DNA from 3 places in the Streptomyces sp. NPDC104309 genome. Region 3 is predicted to be linked to each of the others. Evidence: riboswitches for the same ligand, from Rfam matches in the RefSeq annotation. Region 3 holds a riboswitch; each other region holds the start of a gene.
What was found. A riboswitch is a leader RNA that binds a small molecule or an ion and turns the genes downstream of it on or off. The one in region 3 is predicted to bind cobalamin.
Positions count from the first base shown of each region.

Region 1: it holds a riboswitch for cobalamin, as region 3 does, so the genes downstream of both, ACZ68L_RS19720 (prenyltransferase/squalene oxidase repeat-containing protein) here and ACZ68L_RS11970 (ABC transporter substrate-binding protein) in region 3, are expected to answer to the same signal.
Region 2: it holds a riboswitch for cobalamin, as region 3 does, so the genes downstream of both, ACZ68L_RS22285 (CbtB domain-containing protein) here and ACZ68L_RS11970 (ABC transporter substrate-binding protein) in region 3, are expected to answer to the same signal.

Region 1 is NZ_JBVJMV010000012.1:180,726-186,607, forward strand. It holds gene ACZ68L_RS19705 (aldehyde dehydrogenase) at 1-1,387, opposite strand, end outside; gene ACZ68L_RS19710 (lipocalin-like domain-containing protein) at 1,633-2,130, shown strand; gene ACZ68L_RS19715 (MBL fold metallo-hydrolase) at 2,512-3,567, shown strand; cobalamin riboswitch at 3,812-3,946, shown strand; gene ACZ68L_RS19720 (prenyltransferase/squalene oxidase repeat-containing protein) at 4,055-5,329, shown strand; gene ACZ68L_RS19725 (SCO2322 family protein) at 5,326-5,882, shown strand, end outside.
Region 2 is NZ_JBVJMV010000014.1:217,736-223,617, forward strand. It holds gene metE (5-methyltetrahydropteroyltriglutamate--homocysteine S-methyltransferase) at 1-532, opposite strand, end outside; cobalamin riboswitch at 698-915, opposite strand; gene ACZ68L_RS22280 (histidine phosphatase family protein) at 941-1,570, opposite strand; adenosylcobalamin (AdoCbl) riboswitch at 1,693-1,786, shown strand; gene ACZ68L_RS22285 (CbtB domain-containing protein) at 1,832-2,047, shown strand; gene ACZ68L_RS22290 (CbtA family protein) at 2,076-2,846, shown strand; gene ACZ68L_RS22295 (GNAT family N-acetyltransferase) at 2,960-3,469, opposite strand; gene ACZ68L_RS22300 (SDR family oxidoreductase) at 3,698-4,444, shown strand; partial or broken gene ACZ68L_RS22305 (TetR/AcrR family transcriptional regulator) at 4,505-5,232, shown strand; gene ACZ68L_RS22310 (tetratricopeptide repeat protein) at 5,248-5,622, opposite strand; gene ACZ68L_RS22315 (pirin family protein) at 5,790-5,882, shown strand, end outside.
Region 3 is NZ_JBVJMV010000006.1:329,151-335,032, reverse strand. It holds gene ACZ68L_RS11980 (HAD-IC family P-type ATPase) at 1-572, opposite strand, end outside; gene ACZ68L_RS11975 (hypothetical protein) at 691-1,224, opposite strand; cobalamin riboswitch at 1,387-1,538, shown strand; gene ACZ68L_RS11970 (ABC transporter substrate-binding protein) at 1,578-2,564, shown strand; gene ACZ68L_RS11965 (FecCD family ABC transporter permease) at 2,561-3,616, shown strand; gene ACZ68L_RS11960 (ABC transporter ATP-binding protein) at 3,613-4,401, shown strand; gene ACZ68L_RS11955 (hypothetical protein) at 4,591-5,037, shown strand; gene ACZ68L_RS11950 (helix-turn-helix domain-containing protein) at 5,185-5,882, opposite strand, start outside.

The DNA of each region.
Region 1 (5,882 bases), on a different contig from region 3:
ACTCCCGTCCCAGACCGGAGTTCTTGTAGCCACCGAAGGGGCCGAGCATGTCGAGGCTGAAGGTGTTGACGCTGTACGTGCCCGTCCTGACCCGGCGGGCGATGTCGATGCCGCGCGCGGTGTCGGCGGTCCAGACGCTGCCGCTGAGGCCGTAGTCGGAGTCGTTGGCGATCCGTACGGCCTCGTCCTCGTCACCGTACGGCAGCAGGCAGATGACGGGACCGAAGATCTCCTCGCGGGCGACGCGCATGGAGTTGTCGACGTCGCCGAAGAGGGTCGGCTCCACGTACCAGCCCCGGTCCTGGGAGGCCGGACGGCCGCCGCCGGTGAGGATCTTGGCGCCCTCGTCCTGGCCGATCCTGATGTAGTCGAGCGACCGCTGCTGCTGGCGCCGCGCGACGAGGGGGCCGAGTTCGGTGGCGGGGTCGAGCGGGTCGCCGACCTGCAGCGCGCTCGCGGCGGCGGCGAACGCCTCGGCCGTCTCGTCGTAGCGGGAGCGCGGGACGAGGATGCGGGTCTGCGCCACGCACGCCTGGCCGTTGATCATCCAGGCGAAGGGAACGATCCCGGCGACGGCCGTCTCCAGATCGGCGTCCGGGAGGATCACGGCGGCGGACTTGCCGCCGAGCTCCAGTGTGACGCGGGTGAGGTTGCGGGAGGCGACCTCCATCACCCGCCGCCCGGCGGCCACGGACCCGGTGAACGACACCTTGTCGACGCCGGGGTGACCGACGAGGTACTCGCTGACCTCGCGGTCGGCGGGCAGGATCGACAGCACCCCCTCCGGCAGCCCGGCCCCGGCGGCGATGTCGGCCAGGATGTAGGCGTCCAGCGGGGATTCGGGCGAGACCTTGAGCACGGCGGAGCAGCCGGCCAGCAGCGCGGGCGCGAGCTTCGCGGCGGCGGTGAACTGCGGAACGTTCCACGGCACCACGGCCGCGACCACCCCGACCGGCTCCCTGCGCACCAGCAGCGGCCCGAGAGCCCCGTCCCGGCGCTCCTCGTACGGGAAGGAGCGGGCGACGGTGATCGCCGCGTCCCACACCATCATCGCGGCGAGCGCCTGCACCATGACGCTCGACGTGTACGGGGTGCCGTTCTGCGAGCTGATGACCCGGGCGATCTCCTCGTACCGCACGGCGAACGCGTCCTTGATCCGGGTGATCACCGCGATCCGCTCGTCCAGGGTCATCCGCGGCCAGGGCCCCTCGTCGAACGCCCGCCGGGCGGCGGCGACGGCCCGGTCCACATCCCCCTCGCAGGCGTGCGGCACCCGGCCGATGACCTGTTCGGTGTGGGGCGATACGACCTCGATGACATCCCGGCCCAGCGGATCGACCAACTCCCCGCCGATGAAAAGTTTTCCGTGTTCGACAAGCTCGGTCATGGCTGCTGCCTCCCGCGACCCGGCACGTTACCTGACTCTGTGTCAGAACTGATACCAGTTCCAGTTCCAGGAGTCCACGGCTTGGACAGCGCGCACGGCCGGACGGCCGCCGTCGCGCCGCCGGGGCTTTCGCGGCACGCCCGTCGCTTCCACGGCGTGCCGCGCGGGTAGGGACGAGGACGACCAGGTCCCTCACACACCAGTTCCAGAAGTTCCGAATTCCACCGGCTCAGAAAGGGAAACGCGTGCACACCCCGTCCCGCACCGAACCGAATCACCCATCCACGCTCAGGCCGAGCACCTCCGAACACCCCCTCGTGGGCGCCTGGTTGCTGAGCACCGTCGCCATCATGGACGCCTCCGGCCACACGCTCGAACACCCCCTCGGGCAGAGTCCGACAGGACTGATCACCTACACCGCCGACGGCCACATGTCGGTGAGCATGCTGAACCCGGAGCCCGAGCCCGCCCCGGAGGAGGGAACGGCCGGACCGATCGACACCGCGACGCTGTTCAGGACTTCTCCGTACCTGGGGTACGCGGGCACCTACGAGGTGACGGGCGACCTGGTCGTCCACCATCTGCAGATGGCGTCCTTGCGCCCGTGGGTCGGCACCACGCAGGAGCGCCGGTGGCGGGTGGAGGGGGACCGATTAACTCTGGTCCCCCCGACCGAGGGAACCGGCGACGGCGCGCGCACCCCGCAGCTCGTGTGGCACCGGCCGGCCGCGGACGCCGCCTGAGCGACGAGTGATCCGGGGTCACCGGCCGTCCGGCCGGTGACCCCGGATCCACCGCCCGGCGCGGGGCTCCGGCTGTCCGGACCACCCCGCGCCGACGCGGGAGCCGCGGCCCGCACGGCGCACGACGCACGCGGGCCACGGGCGGAAACAAGGGGCGGCCCGCGCCCGGTACCCACCGGCGCGGCCGTCCCGCGAGCCGGCGGCGGCCGTCCCGCGGTCTCGTGCGCGCCGAACTCCCCGGGTGCGCCGGGCAGATGGGTGTACGGACAGATGGTCGACCAGGGCTACTACTGAAACAAGTTCTCGTTACAGTGGGCGCGGTGCGCCGCACGGCCGTACGTCCGGTGCGCCGACCAGGCCTCGACGAGAGATGGGGAGCCCATGACGCAGGTGACCGACCATGGCGGGGGCGTGCACAGCATCAAGGTCCCCATCCCGGACAATCCGCTCGGCCACACCCTCGTCCATGTCCTCGACACCGATCGCGGGCCGGTCCTGATCGACACGGGCTGGGACGATCCGGAGGCGTGGGACACCCTCACCGCCGGGCTCGACGCGATCGGTACGGGCATCGGCGACATCCACGGGGTGGTCATCACCCACCACCACCCCGACCACCACGGCCTCTCCGGTCAGGTGCGCGAGGCGTCCGGGGCCTGGATCGCCATGCACGCGGCGGACGCCGCGATCGTGCGCCGCACCCGTGAGGCCCGGCCCGGCACCTGGCTGTCGTACCTCCTGACGAAGCTCACCGCCGTCGGTGCGCCCCAGGAGCATCTCGCACCGCTGCGGGCCGCGGTCGAGGACGGCCGGATGCGCACCCTGCCGGGGCTGCGGTCCGCGCTCCCGGACCGGGAGATCGTTCCGGGCGAGCTCCTCGGCCTGGCGGGCCGCGAACTGCGGGCGATCTGGACTCCGGGACACACGCCCGGTCATGTCTGTCTGCATCTGGAGGAGGAGCATCCGGGGAATCTGCCGGGCCGGGGACGGCTGTTCTCGGGAGATCATCTGCTGCCGGGGATCAGCCCGCACATCGGGCTGTACGAGGACCCGGACGCCGCGCCGGGCACCGCCCCTTCCGCCGGGGGAGACCCCATCGGTGACTACCTCGGCTCGCTGGAGCACATCGGCCGGCTCGGCGTGGCGGAGGTGCTGCCCGCCCATCAGTACGCGTTCACGGACGCCGCGGGGCGGGTACGGGAGCTCCTGGACCATCACGAGGAACGCCTCACCGGACTGCTCAAGCTGCTGGCCACGCCGCTCACGCCGTGGGAGCTGGCCGAGCGGATGGAGTGGAACCGGCCGTGGGAGCAGATCGCGCACGGTTCGCGGAACATCGCCGTCTCGGAGGCCGAGGCGCATCTGCGGCGCCTGGTCAGGCTGGGGCGCGCGGAGGCGGTGGCGGGGAGCAAGCCGGTGACGTACATCGCGGTGTGAAGGGCGCGGCCGTCGCGGTGCGAAGGGCGCGGCAGGCCGCCGGGCAGCGGGCCGCCGGGCAGGGGGCTCGTTCGCCCTCTCCCCGGCACCCCGGCTCCCGCACGGGCCCGGTTCGCATACGGGCCCGGCTTCCGGCGAACGCGGTGAAGCCGTCGCCCGCCGGGACCCTCGGGGCCGCGACGAGCCGACGCGCCCGTCCCGTCCGGAACGAGCCCCAGGGACGGCCCCGGAACCCGTCCGGCCCCGCCCGGTAGAGTGTGCGGGTCGTCATCATGCCCGTTCAGGGGGAAGCCGGTGCGAATCCGGCGCTGACCACGCAACCGTGAACCGTCGTCGCAGACGGTGAGCCGGAATGCCCTGTCCGCGGTCGTGACCGGCTCACGACCACCGGAACCCCGGTGGTCGGCACCGTCGAGGTATACGGAGCCGGAGCCTGGTGCCTGAGCGTGCCTGTGCCCGGTTCCCCACAGGAGAGGCACCGCCCACCATGACCGTACGCCGCAGCGCGGCAACGCTCGCCGCCACCGCCGCCGTGCTCTGTGCGGCCGCTGCCCCGGTCGCGGTGGCGGCGCCGTCCCCCTCCCCCTCGCCGTCCCTCGCCCTGCCGTCCGGGCTGTACGGCACGAAGGACCCGACGTACGACGGTGTCTGGCGGCAGTCGCTGGCCTTTCTCGCCCAGCGTCTGGAGGGCGTCACGCCCGCCACGAAGTCCGTGGACTGGCTGATCGCCCAGCAGTGCGGCAACGGCGCCTACGCCGCGTACCGGCCCGACGTCTCCCAGCCCTGCACCGAGAAGACCGTGCTGGACACCAACGCCACCGCGGCCGCCGTCCAGGCGTTCGTCGAGGTGGGCGGGCACCGCGACACCGTGAACAACTCGGTCCGCTGGCTGAAGTCCGTACAGAACGAGGACGGCGGCTGGGGCTACACCGCCGGCGCGCCCAGCGACGCCAACTCCACCTCGCTGGTGATCGGCGCCCTCGCCCGGCAGGGCCAGCGGCTCGCGGACATCACCACCCCGGGCGGCAAGACCCCCTACTCCCCGCTGCTCGCGCTCGCGATCCCGTGCGGCGGCAAGGACGGCGGCGCCTTCGCCTACCAGCCCGACAAGGCCGGCAAGCTCGCCGCCAACGCGGACGCCACCGCCGCCGCCGTGCTCGGCGCGATGGGCAAGGCCCTGGCCGTCGGGAACAACGCCGCGGTCAAGGGGACCAGCTGCCACCCGGGGTCCGGTCTCACGCCCGAGCAGGCCGCCCAGAACGGCGCCCACTACCTCGCGAACACCCTCGCCACGAGCGGCCACCTCGACCTGGCCCCGATGCCCGGCGCCACCGACACCACCCCGCAGCCCGACTTCGGCAACACCGCGGACGCGGTCGTCGCCCTGTCCGCCGCGGGCCACCAGGACAAGGCCGCCAAAGCCATGGCCTGGCTGAAGAAGAACTCCGGCCCCTGGGCCGAGCAGAACGGCCCCGCCGCCTACGCGCAGCTGGTCCTGGCCGCGCACGCGACCGGCGCCGACGCCCGCGACTTCAACGGCGTCGACCTGGTCGACCGGCTGAACGCGACCGGTCCCGCGCCCGCGGCCGTCACGACGCCCGACCCGTCGGCCGACACCGGGTACGAGGCCACGGAGAAGGACCAGGTGCACAGCGGCGACGACGTGATCGGTGGCGTGTGGTGGTTCATCGGCATCGGCCTCGTCGTCGCCGCGGCCGCGGCCTTCCTGATCAGCGGCCGGCGCAAGAACCGGCAGCTGTGAGGCGCGCGGGAAGGGCCACCGCGCTGCTGGTGGCCCTGGGCGCCGTCCTGGCCGTGCTCGGCGCGGGGACGGCCCAGGCGGCCGGGTACCGGTACTGGTCGTTCTGGGAGGGCTCCGGCACCGGCTGGACGTACGCCACCCAGGGCCCGTCCCTGGTCCGGCCCGACGACGGCACGGTGCAGGGCTTCCGGTTCTCGGTGAGCGAGGACTCCCAGGACTCGGCGAAGCCGCGCCGCTCCCCCGACTTCGCGAAGATCTGCGCGGACACCCCGGCCGAGGCCGGCACCAAGCGGATCGCGCTGGTCATCGACCCGGGCACGGCGGCGGACGCCCCGGCCGGCGAGACGCCGCCCGCGCCGCGCACCGCGTGCGCGCGGGTCGCCCCGGACGCGAGCACCGCCGAGGCACTCGCCTCGGTGGCCAAACCGCTGCGGTACAGCAGCGACGCGTTGCTCTGTGCCATCTCCGGCTATCCGGGCTCGGGCTGTGGGGAACAGGTCGCGGGCGACGGGCACGCGAAGCCCTCCGCTGCGGCGTCCCCGGGCGCCTCCGC
Region 2 (5,882 bases), on a different contig from region 3:
GAGCGGGCTTGGCCAGCAACAGATATGTCACCGGGCCGACGAGCACCGGCCGGGGGCTGAGCCCGAGGGCCAGCGCCTCCTCGAACTCCGCGACCTGCTTGGTGGAGTCGGCGGTGAAGACAGTGTCGGGACCGAGCTCCGGCACCAGGTAGTGGTAGTTCGTGTCGAACCACTTGGTCATTTCGAGCGGCGCCACGTCCTGCGTACCGCGCGCCATCGCGAAATAGCCGTCCAGCCCGTCGGCTTCGACGGCGTCGCGGTGCCTGGCGGGTACGGCACCCACCATCACGCTGGTGTCCAGTACGTGGTCGTAGTACGAGAAGTCACCGGTCGGTACCTCGTGGATGCCGTCGTCGACGAGCCGGAGCCAGTTGGCGCGGCGCAGGCCGGCGGCGGTCTCCCGCAGGCCGGCCGCGGTGACACGGCCCTTCCAGTACCCCTCGACGGCCCTCTTCAGTTCCCGGTCTCCCCCTTGGCGGGGACAGCCGTACACGGTGGCCCGGGCTGCCGCGGCTGCGGACTTGCTGGTCACGGAACTCTCCTTCGCGAGCGTGTGTCCTGGTACGACCCCGGGACGTGCCGAAGGCGCGAAGGGAGGACGGAGCGGACCGAACCGTCGCGTCGTGCCGACGCGCCTGCCCTGCCCGATCCGTACGCCGACCCGCCCACGAGGTCACCGGGATCACCGTGCGCGTCCGACGCGCACGGGCAGTGGCAGGTCTTCGGACTCGCGGGCACGTCTCGCGTACGAGACACCTACTGGCCGTCGCTTCCCGGAGCCCGTCTCGGGTCCAGTGCTTGATGACGGCGGTCGTTCCCACTCACCGCTGCGGGGCAGTCCCGGATTCCCACCGGGTTCCCTCTTGCGACGCGCCTGTCTGGCGGACAGGGCGAACCAGCTGCCCCATCAGACTATGCGCTGACTACGGTCGCCGGCACCTCAGTTGTCCCGGGGAGTGGTGGCGGAGCGAGGATGCCGGTGCCGCGGAGCGGGGGACAGCGGCTGACCGCAGCGCAGGTTCCACCGTCCCGACCGACCGCTGAGTCCGGTCAGGGTGAGCGGGGCGACATCCAGCCGCCAGAACGCCTCCGCCGGCAGAGCGAGCGCCCGTACGACCACCGCCCGCACCACGGCGGGCTCGACGACCGCCAGCACACGGCCGCCCTCCTCGCCGTACCCGGACTCCAGTGAGTCCAGCAGGCCGCCGATCCTGGCGCAGAACTCCAGCAACGATTCGCCGCCGTGCGGGGCCGCCGACGGATCGGTCATCCAGAGCGACACCGCGTCCGGCTCGACGCCGCTCACCTCGGCCAGCCGCCGCCCGCTCCAGCGGCCCATGTCCCAGCCACGGACCGCGGGTTCGGGCCTGGCGCGCAACCCCAGCGCGTCGGCGGTCCCGGCACACCGTTCGGACGGCCCGCGCACATACCGATCGGCCGAGGGCACCGCCGCCGCGGCGGCGCGGGCCCGCCGGGCCCCGGCCGCGTCGAGCGCGGCGTCGTCGTCGAAGCGGGCCTCGCGCAGCGCGGCGTTGAGTGCCGGTGAGATCAGCATCACCTGTACCGTCATGAACCGGTCAACTCCCTGAACCGTGGCCTCTCGCGTGCGCTCACCATGGCATGCGGGCGTCGCGGCCCCGCCGACGGGACCGTGGCCCTGCCCGCTCCCAGGAGGTATCGTCCGACGGACATGACGAAGGTGTGACGGAAGTCCGGTGAGAATCCGGCACGGTCGCGCCACTGTGTACCCGTACCCGTACGGGAAGTCAGACCCAGCACCTTCGTCTCAGGCACCACGATCGGGACGCGTGTTCCCTCAGGAGGTTCTGCCATGGCACAGAGTGCTGCCCCCGCCACCGCCGTACCGGCGATCACCCCCATCTCCCTGAAGTCCATCGCCCCTTGGGCGGTCTTCTTCGGCATCCTCATGCTCGTACTGCTGTACTTCGTCGGCGCGGAACAGGGCGCCACCGCGGTCATCTCCGGCGAGGGTGTCCACGAGTGGGTCCACGACGGTCGCCATCTCCTCGGTTTCCCCTGCCACTGACGTACCGTCCGATCCTGGGGAAGACCTCATGAACTCCATATCTGTCAGAGCCCTGCTCGTCCGCGGCATGCTGGCCGGCCTCGCCGCGGGCGCGCTCGCGCTGCTCGTCGCCTACCTGCTCGGTGAGTCCCGGGTGGACGCGGCCATCGCCCTCGAAGAGTCGCACAGTCATGACCACGGCGGCGGTGAGGAACTCGTCAGCCGCGCCGTGCAGTCCACCGCGGGTCTTGCCACCGGTGTGCTCGTCTTCGGTGTGGCGATCGGCGGGATCGCCGCCCTCGTCTTCTGCTACGCCCTGGGCCGGATCGGCCGATTCGGCCCACGGGCCACGGCGGCCCTGATCGCGGGTGCCGCCCTGCTGACGGTGTACGTCGTGCCGTTCCTGAAGTACCCGGCCAACCCGCCGGCCGTCGGCAACCCCGACACCATCGGCCGCCGCACCGCCCTGTTCTTCCTGATGGTCGCCCTCAGTGTGCTGCTGGCGGTCGCCGCCGTCATCCTCGGCAAGCGGCTGGCTCCCCGCCTGGGCAACTGGAACGCGACGATCGCCGCATCGGCCGCCTACGCGGTCGTGATCGGGGTCGCCTATGCGTTCCTGCCGTCGTTCAACGAGGTGGGAAGGGATTTCCCGGCTACCCTGCTCTGGGAGTTCCGGCTCGCCACCCTCGCGGTACAGGCCACCCTCTGGGTGACCTTTGGTCTCGTCTTCGGCCACCTGACGGAACGGCTTCTCGTACCGAGGGCCGGCACCGTCGCGACGGGAGGCGGTACGGCGAACCGGGCCGCCGCAGCCGGCTGACCGGCGTACCACTACTCACCACCAGCGGACATCGGAACCCGCCGGGAGCCTCCCCGGCGGGTTCCGCCGTCCTGCCAGGCGCGGCCGTCCCCGGGGAACGGACGGTCGCGTACTCACTGCTCCTTGCCCTGTCGACCCCAGTCGATCCGGTAGTACTTCAGCTTCGCGTCCTCCTTCACCAGGCGCATGCCGACGGCTGTCATGACGTGCTGCGACGCGAGGTTGTCCAGGTCGGTGTCACCGTGGACACAGATCACCCCCTGCTCGCGGGCGAACAGCAGCAGCGCCCGCAGCGCCTCGGAGGCGTAACCCCTTCCCTGAACCGAGGGAACGAGGCCGTAGCCGATCGTGACGTGCCCGTTCTCGTCCGGGGCGCCGTGGAATCCCAGCCCGCCGATCACGACTCCGTCCTCACGGCGACATATCTCGTACGAGCCGAACGGGCTGGGATCACCCGTCGTCGCGCAGGCGTCGAGGAAGCGCTCCGCCGCGGCCGTCTCGCCGGCGGACGGGTATCCCGGCGCCCAGTCGGCCCCCTCGCCCGGTGTGCCCGCCATTACCCGCAAGGCGTCGGAGGCGCTCATCAGGCGGAGCAGGAGGCGGGGAGTCTCAAGATCGGTCATGACCGAGTGAAGTATCACGAGGGGCGGGCGGACGGCATCCGGATTGTCCGGGACGAGTGTCCGGCGAGCGGCGAGCGGCGGGACGGGGTCGTGCGGGGTCCTGTGGGGCCGGGAGAGCGCTGCGCGTAGCGCTGCTACGAACGAGGTAGCGTTGCTAACTTCCTGGTGTTGGCGTTGATCACGTCGGGTTGGTGAACGCACCAGCCGCCTGGAACGGGGAGCACCGTCATGAGCGAGCAGCCCACCACCGCGCGCCGGGTGGCGATCGTCACCGGGGGATCCCGGGGCATCGGCCGCGAGAGCGCCGAGCGGCTGGCGTTGGACGGTTTCGCCGTCGTCATCAACTACGCGGGAAACCGGACCGAGGCCGAGTCGGCGGCGGCGGCGATCACCGAGGAGGGCGGCCAGGCCATCACTTTCCGCGCCGACGTGGCCGACGAGGTCGCGGTCTCGGCCCTTTTCGACACGGCCGAGGAAACCTTCGGGGGAGTCGACGTGGTCGTGCACGCGGCCGGCGGCATGACGCCGGCGCCGCTGGTCGACACCGACCTGGAGGCGCTGGACCGGATGTACCGCACCAACATCCGCGGAACGTTCGTCGTCGACCAGCAGGCGGCCCGCCGCCTGCGCGAGGGCGGGGCGGTCATCAACTTTTCCAGCTCCGTGCTGTCGCTGGCCATGCCCGGCTACAGCGCCTACGCCGCGACCAAGGGCGCTGTCGAGGCCGTGACCCTGATCCTTGCCCGGGAGCTGCGCGGGCGGGACATCACGGTCAACGCCGTGGCACCCGGACCGACCGCCACCGCACTGTTCCTGGACGGCAAGGACGAGCAGACCATCGCGAAGCTGGCCGGTCAGCCACCGCTGGAGCGGCTGGGCACCCCCAAGGACATCGCCGGGGTGGTCTCCTTCCTGGCCGGCCCGGCCCGCTGGGTCAACGGTCAGGTGCTGCGCGCCAACGGCGGCATCGTCTGAGCGGCGGGGGTGACGCCGCCCGCCGTCGCCCCGCCTCATCCGCTTGATAGCGTCCGTGCGATGAGCACACGAGCACGAATCCTGGAAGTGGCGGCGCGTCTGGTCGCGGAGTCCCCGAACGGGGACATCTCCACCCGGGCCGTGTGCGAGGCCGCGCAGGTGGGGCCCCGGCGCTCCACCGCCACTTCGGGGACAAGGAAGGCCTGCTGTCCGCGGTGGTGGACCACGGCTTCGACACGTACCTGGCGACGAAGCGGCAGCGTGGCGAGAGCGCGGACCCCGTCGAGGACCCGCGCGACGGCTGGGACAGTCACGTCGAGTTCGCCCTGCAGAACCCCAATCTCTACCGGCTGATGAATTCACCGGCCATGCGCACCCCACCGGCCGCGGCCCTGGAGTCCCACCAGATCCTCACCAGGGACCTGGAACGGGCCGCGGCGGTGGGCAAGCTCCGGATGGCTCCCGAGCTGGCCGCGCAAATGGTGATGTCGGCCCATGTGGGCGTGGCGCTGATGCTCGTCGCCCGCCCCGCGACCTTCGGCGACGCGAGCATGTCGCGACGGGTCCGCGACGCCGTGCACGCCGCGGTCTTCACCCCGGACGTGTCCGGCACCGCCGCCGACACGGACCACGCGGGGGCCGCCGCGTCCGAGCCACACTTGCCGGCCACCGCGGCCCGGCTGAACGCACTGCTGCGGCAGTCGCCCGACCCGGGACTCACCGCGGCAGAGGGCGCCCTCCTGACGGAATGGCTGAACCGTCTGTCGAACGCCCCTCGCGACCGCTGAGACCCCTCGCGACCGTCAGGCGCCGGTCCTCCGGTCCCCGTCGACGTCGAAGTCGAAGTCTCCGGAGAATGCCGCCGCCATTCGCAGATGGCCGGTCGCCTCCGCGCTCCGTCCCTGACGCTCAAGCGTGCGGCCCAGCATCAGCCGGGCGTAGGGCTCCACCGGGTCGCGCTCCAGAACCGCCCGCAGTTCCGTCTCGGCCCTGCCGAGCCGCGCCGAGTGGTAGTAGGTCCGGGCCAGCAGCAGACGCGGGGAGACCTGCTCCGGTACCTCCTCGACCAGCCCTTCCAGAATCCGGGCCGCAGTCATGTACTCCTTCGCCTCGAAGAACATCTGCGCACGGTCCCAACGGTCGGCGGCCGTACCGAACTCGAAATAGGTGTCGCTCACTTGACCTCCTCGTTCACGGGCCGTCCCCGGCCCCGCCCTGCCGCTGACCCAGCCATACGCCCGGCCACGCTTCACTGACCCGAACATGGCACACTAGTTGAATATTCCACTAAAGTATCGGCGTGGGTACCGGCACCCCGGGCCCGCACGGGAATAGGTTGAGCGCCATGAGCAATCTCGATCGCCAGGCCGCACTCTCCGTCTGCGGAGGCCGGGGCTTCGTCGTCGCCGAGCCCGTACGGGAACTCCTCACCCCCCGC
Region 3 (5,882 bases):
CCAACGGCGTCGCACGCCAGGCCGACCAAGCTCGCGCGCACACCGCCGGCAGCGCCCGGATGTGCATGGGCCAGCGTTGGCTCACCGACCTGCTCCAGACCGTGCCCGGCGGCCAATTCGGCCGCCGCGTCCGCCACATCCTCATCGGCCCCGTCCTCGGCAAGCTGTACGACGAGCCGCATCAGCCCCCCGTCCCAATAGGCGCTCACCACGTCGGGGTGCTCGCACAGCTCGGAAGCAACCTTCGCGGCCGCGTCCTCAAGACGCGCCACAGACTTCAGCGGAGCGTCCGGGGAGTGGTGCAGGGCGAGGTGCATACGCGATGCGGCGTGCCAGTACCCGACCTGAGGAGCCATGGCATTTCGGGCAGCCCTGCCGAACAGCAGCCCCGCCCTCGACACGGCCGCCGCGCCACCTACCGCACTCCGCACACCGGCGCTGACGATCTCGGTAGCCACGTGCCCCGCCGCCGACGCCGATGGTGTCATACGGCGAGTGGCCCGGACCGGGGCAGTGGCAAGAGCGCTGCTCAGCTCTGCAACGGGCAACAGGGGCAGCAAACGCGACAGCATCTCTCACCTTCACGGGCTCGTCGTCAGGCCGTTGTGCGGGACCGGGCCTTCGAGCCCGAGAGTGAGCGAACCTGCCACCCGGCGACGGGCAGCGGGCGATCAAGCACGCTGAGGGTGTTCAGCTCTTCTTCCGCCCGGCTGCCGCAGGCTTTCGCGCGCTGCCGCGCTGCCCGGACGGGCCGGCCTTCGCCTTCCCTTTCGCGCCGGTCGCCTTCGTCGACGTCTTGGCCGAAGCCTTCGCCGGCGACTTGGGCTTCCGCGAAGCCGTCGAAGCGGTCGACGCCTTGGCCGACCGGGCCGCCTGCTTGGCCCGCAGCCCGTGACCGGCACCTGCCGACTCCTCGGTCACGTCCTCACGGCGCGGCTGGGTCAGCCACACCACCGCGGCGCCTGCGACCGCCACCGGCCACTCGATCAACCCCACCGCACCGAGCAGACCGGCTCCGGCGTACGCCGTGACCCGCCGGGCGTGCGGCGAGACGACTCCGACGGAGTCCAGTACGCCGTCGAAGACACCCTTGACCACCTCGACACCCGGGACTCTGTCCACGACCGTCGTCATGGTCTCCATGGGGTGTGCCAAAACGTCCTGGACGGGATGCGTCGCCGGCTTCGTATCGCCGGAGCGTCGTCCAGCGGCCTTCACAGCCATGATCGCTCCTTCCGAAAGGCTGGCGAGGCGGACAGCGGCGCGCTGCCGTATCCCTCACCTTCCGACCTATCGTGTCAAACGTCCGCATACCCGGCAACGCTGATGGAGCCGAATGGGTACGCAGCGTAAACGCGCGGTGTACGGACAGGCTCGTTGTACTGACGGGCTCGCTGATTCCGCGGTCTGACAGACTGGGCCCCGAAATCTCAGGCGACGCGCGTCAGGAAACCGGTGTGAATCCGGTACGGTCCCGCCACTGTGACCGGGCTGCAGCAGCCCGGAAGCCAGACACTGGCCGCGCCGCCTTCTCCGTACAGCCAGGGGACGAGGACATCCCCCGGAAAGGCTCGGTCATGCTCCGGATCCGCCATGTACCACTCGCGCTCATACCGCTGCTTCTGCTGCCGCTCACCGGCTGTGGCTCCGGCACGGGCGGCGAGGGCAGGACAGAGGCCGCACCGGCCGCCGACGGTTTCCCCTACACGGTCACCAACTGCGGTACGAGGACGACCTTCGACGCCCCGCCGAAGCGGGCTGTCACCATGAACCAGCACGCCACCGAGATCATGCTGGCCCTCGGGCTCCAGGACCGGCTGGCCGGGACGGCCTACCTGGACGACAGCATCCTGCCGAAGTACCGGTCCGCATACGCCACAACCAAGGTGCTCGCGAAGGAGTACCCCTCCAAGGAGGTGCTGCTCGGTGCCAACCCCGACTTCGTCTACGGCGGTTACAGCAGCGCCTTCGACAAGGCCAGGGGCCAGGACCGGGCGGGGCTCCGGAAGAGCGGCATCAACACCCGGCTGAACATCGAGTACTGCACCAAGGGCAAGGTCGGTATCGATCAGCTCGCCACCGAGATCACCCAGGTCGCCAGGACCTTCGGCGTACCGGAGCGCGGCAGGAAGCTGATCGCCGAGGAGCGGCAGAAGATCAGGGCGGTCGAGACAGAGCTCAAGGGCTCCTCACATCCCTCGGTGTTCGTGTACGACTCCGGCGACAGCTCCGCGTTCACGGCGGGCGGCAACGGCATCGGCAACGAGATCGTCCGGCTCGCCGGGGGCAGGAACGTCTTCGCGGACCTCGATGGCACCTTCGGCGACGTGTCCTGGGAGCAGGTCATCAAGCGCAGGCCCGAGGTGGTCGTGATCTACGACTACGGCGGCACCACGGTCGCGGCCAAGAAGAAGCGGCTGCTGAACGACCCGGCGCTCGCGGACGTACCGGCGATCAGGAACAAGAGGTTCGCGGTACTCCCGCTGTCCTCGGCCGTGCTCGGCGTCCGGGTCGCCGACGCCGTGCAGGACCTGGCCGGGCAGCTGCACCCCGGTACCCCGTGAGCGCGGAGTCCGCCCGCCCCCGCCTGAAGGCCGTCCTCCGCTCGACACCCGTCGTGATCGGCGTCCTCACGGTGCTGCTGCTCGCGGCGGCGGTGGCCGGCCTGGCGCTCGGCCCGGTACGGATTCCGCCGGGCGAGGTGGTGCGTACGGTGCTGGGCGGCGAACGCACCGGCGCGTACCAGACGATCGTGTGGGAGGTACGGCTGCCCAGGGTGCTGCTCGGGGTCGTCGTCGGCGCCGGGCTGGCCCTGTCGGGCGCGGTGCTCCAGGCGCTGGTGCGCAACCCGCTGGCCGATCCGTTTCTGCTGGGCGCCTCCTCCGGGGCGTCGGCGGGCGCCGTCGTGGTCATCGTGCTGGGGGTCGGCGCCGGTGCCGCCGCCGATGTGGCGCTGCCCGCCGCCGCGTTCGCCGGGTCCATGGCCGCACTGGTCGCCGTCTACGCGATGGCCCGGCGCGGCGGCACCATGACGACCGGTCGGCTGATTCTGGCCGGGGTGGCGATCCAGTATGTGCTGTCCGCGTTCACCAGCCTGATTCTGGTGCTGTCCTCCCGGGCCGAGCAGGTGCGGGCGATCCTGTTCTGGACCCTGGGCGGCCTGGGCGGCGCCCGCTGGGACGAACTGGCCCTGCCCGCCGTGGTATTGGGCGTCGGGGCCGTACTCCTGATCAGCCTGGCCCGTCCGCTGGATCTGCTGCTGACCGGGGAGGAGGGGGCCCGCAGCCTCGGCCTGGACCCCGGACGTTTCCGGGGCGGGGTCTTCGTGCTGGTGTCGCTGATCGTCGGCGTACTGGTCGCCTACAGCGGGGCGATCGGCTTCGTCGGCCTGATGATCCCGCACGCCGCCCGGCTGATCGTCGGCGCGTCCCACCGCAGACTGCTGCCGGTGACCGCGCTCGGCGGGGCGGTCTTCCTGCTGCTGGCCGATCTGCTGGCGCGGACTGTGGCGGCCCCCGAGGAGATTCCCGCCGGGGTGGTCACCGCACTGGTGGGCGGCCCGTTCTTCCTCTGGCTGCTGCGCCGTTCCAGCCGTACCGAAGGGATCACCGGATGAGCCCGGCGCCGTCCCCGGCGGCGCTCGCCGCCGACGGGATCAGCTACGAGGTGGCCGGCCGCACCCTGCTCGACGGGGTCGCGCTGGACGCCGCCCCCGGCGAGACGGTCGGCCTGGTCGGGCCGAACGGCAGCGGCAAGACCACCTTTCTGCGCTGTGTGTACGGCGCCCTGCGCCCCGCAGCGGGGCGGGTCCTGCTGGACGGGGCGGACGCCGCGGCCCTCGGTGTGAAGGAACGGGCGCGGCGTGTCGCCGTCGTACCGCAGGACAGCCCCGGCGCCTTCGGCCTGACCGTGCGCGAAGTGGTGGCGATGGGCCGCAGCCCGCACAAACGGTTCTGGGAGCAGGACGACGCCGACGACGCCCACCGCATCGACCGGGCGCTGCGGCGTGTCGGCGCAGTGGCCCTGGCCGACCGGCGGTTCGAGGAACTGTCCGGCGGGGAACGGCAACGGGCCCTGATCGCCCGCGCCCTGGTCCAGGACCCGGGACTGCTGGCGCTCGACGAGCCCACCAACCATCTGGACATCCGCTACCAGCTGGAGATCCTCAGCCTGGTGAGGACGCTGGGCACCACCAATCTGCTGGTGCTGCACGACCTCAACCTGGCCGCTTCCTACTGCGACCGGCTGTTCGTCCTCAGCGCCGGACGGGTGGTGGCGTCCGGCTCCCCGCACGCGGTGCTGACGGAGGAACTGCTGGCGGAGGTCTACGGGGTGCGGTCCCGGATCGATGCCCACCCGGTCACCGGCTCCCCCAACGTCGTCTACCTCCCGCTGTCATGAGCGACAACACGTCCCCTGCCTGGACGCCCCTGCCGCACGGGCCACGCCGGCAGATCACCGAAGGCGAACCGTCCGCGGCGCGATACCCACCGTCGACGGCAAGGGGGAGAACAGGGTTCCCTGCCTGCTCCGGCTTCCCAGCAGGAGCAGGGCGCCTGCCGCTCGCACGTCCAGGGGCAGTCCCTCGTCGTGGAAGCACTGCTTGAGCCGGTCCCCGTGGGTGTCTTCATCGATCGCTTCGGGCTCGGCCTTGGCATGGTGCGGGACCAGCAGGTCCCGGCTGTGGCCGCGGACCGCGGCAGCCCGCTCGGCCGCAGGTCCCGGAGAAGTCCCCGGGGTCCGGTGTGGTTCGAGTCCGGACCGTCGACGTTCGCGCACGAAGGCCGCATCGCCCGACGGGCCGCGGCGGCCGCACCGGAGCACGGTGTGGTGATCGCCGGATCCGGCGAGAACTGGCTGCTCACGGAAGAAATCCCGGACGGCGGACCGGCGGCACACGGCCGTCCGCCGCAAGCCGCCGCGCGCATCCAGCCGGCATCCGTCGGGCGTACCGCCGAACTGACAGCCCTCGGCTGCCCCGAACGCGGCCCCGAGCAGCTGCTGACCGACTTCCGAGCCCTGGCGGACTTCACGTAGCCTCGGCCCGGACCGCGCCGGGGCCGGGCCGCAGCTCGGTGCAGTCCCCGCTCGGGCGCAAAGTCCCAGAGAAGTCCCACGGATGCCGCCGCCCCCTTCCGAACCAGCGTTCAGCCTGGCCAGAGAGGGGGCGGCGGCCTTTGCCGGTCAGATGTCCCGGAAGATCTCGATCTGCGCGCCCACGGAGTTGAGGCGCTCTGCGAGCTCCTCGTAACCGCGGTTGATCACATACACATTGCGCAGTACGGACGTGCCCTCCGCCGCCATCATGGCGAGCAGCACCACCACGGCGGGCCGCAGTGCGGGCGGGCACATCATCTCGGCGGCGCGCCACCGGGTCGGGCCCTCGACCAACACCCGGTGCGGGTCCAGGAGTTGCAGCCTGCCACCCAGGCGGTTCAGGTCAGTGAGGTAGATGGCCCGGTTGTCGTAGACCCAGTCATGGATGAGGGTCTGGCCCTGGGCCGAGGCGGCGATGGCCGCGAAGAAGGGCACGTTGTCGATGTTGAGCCCGGGGAACGGCATGGGGTGGATCTTGTCGATCGGCGCCTCCAGCTTGGAGGGCCGGACCGTGAGGTCGACCAGCCGGGTACGGCCGTTGTCGGCGGTGTACTCCGTCGTGCGGTCGCAGTCGACACCCATTTCCTCCAGCACCGCGAGCTCGATCTCCAGGAACTCGATCGGTACCCGGCGGATCGTCAGCTGGGACTCCGTCACCACGGCGGCGGCCAGCAGGCTCATCGCCTCGACCGGGTCCTCGGAGGGGGAGTAGTCGACGTCCACGTCTATGTGCGGGGAGCCGTGCACGGTCAGGGTGGTGGTGCCGATGCCGTCGACGCGTATGC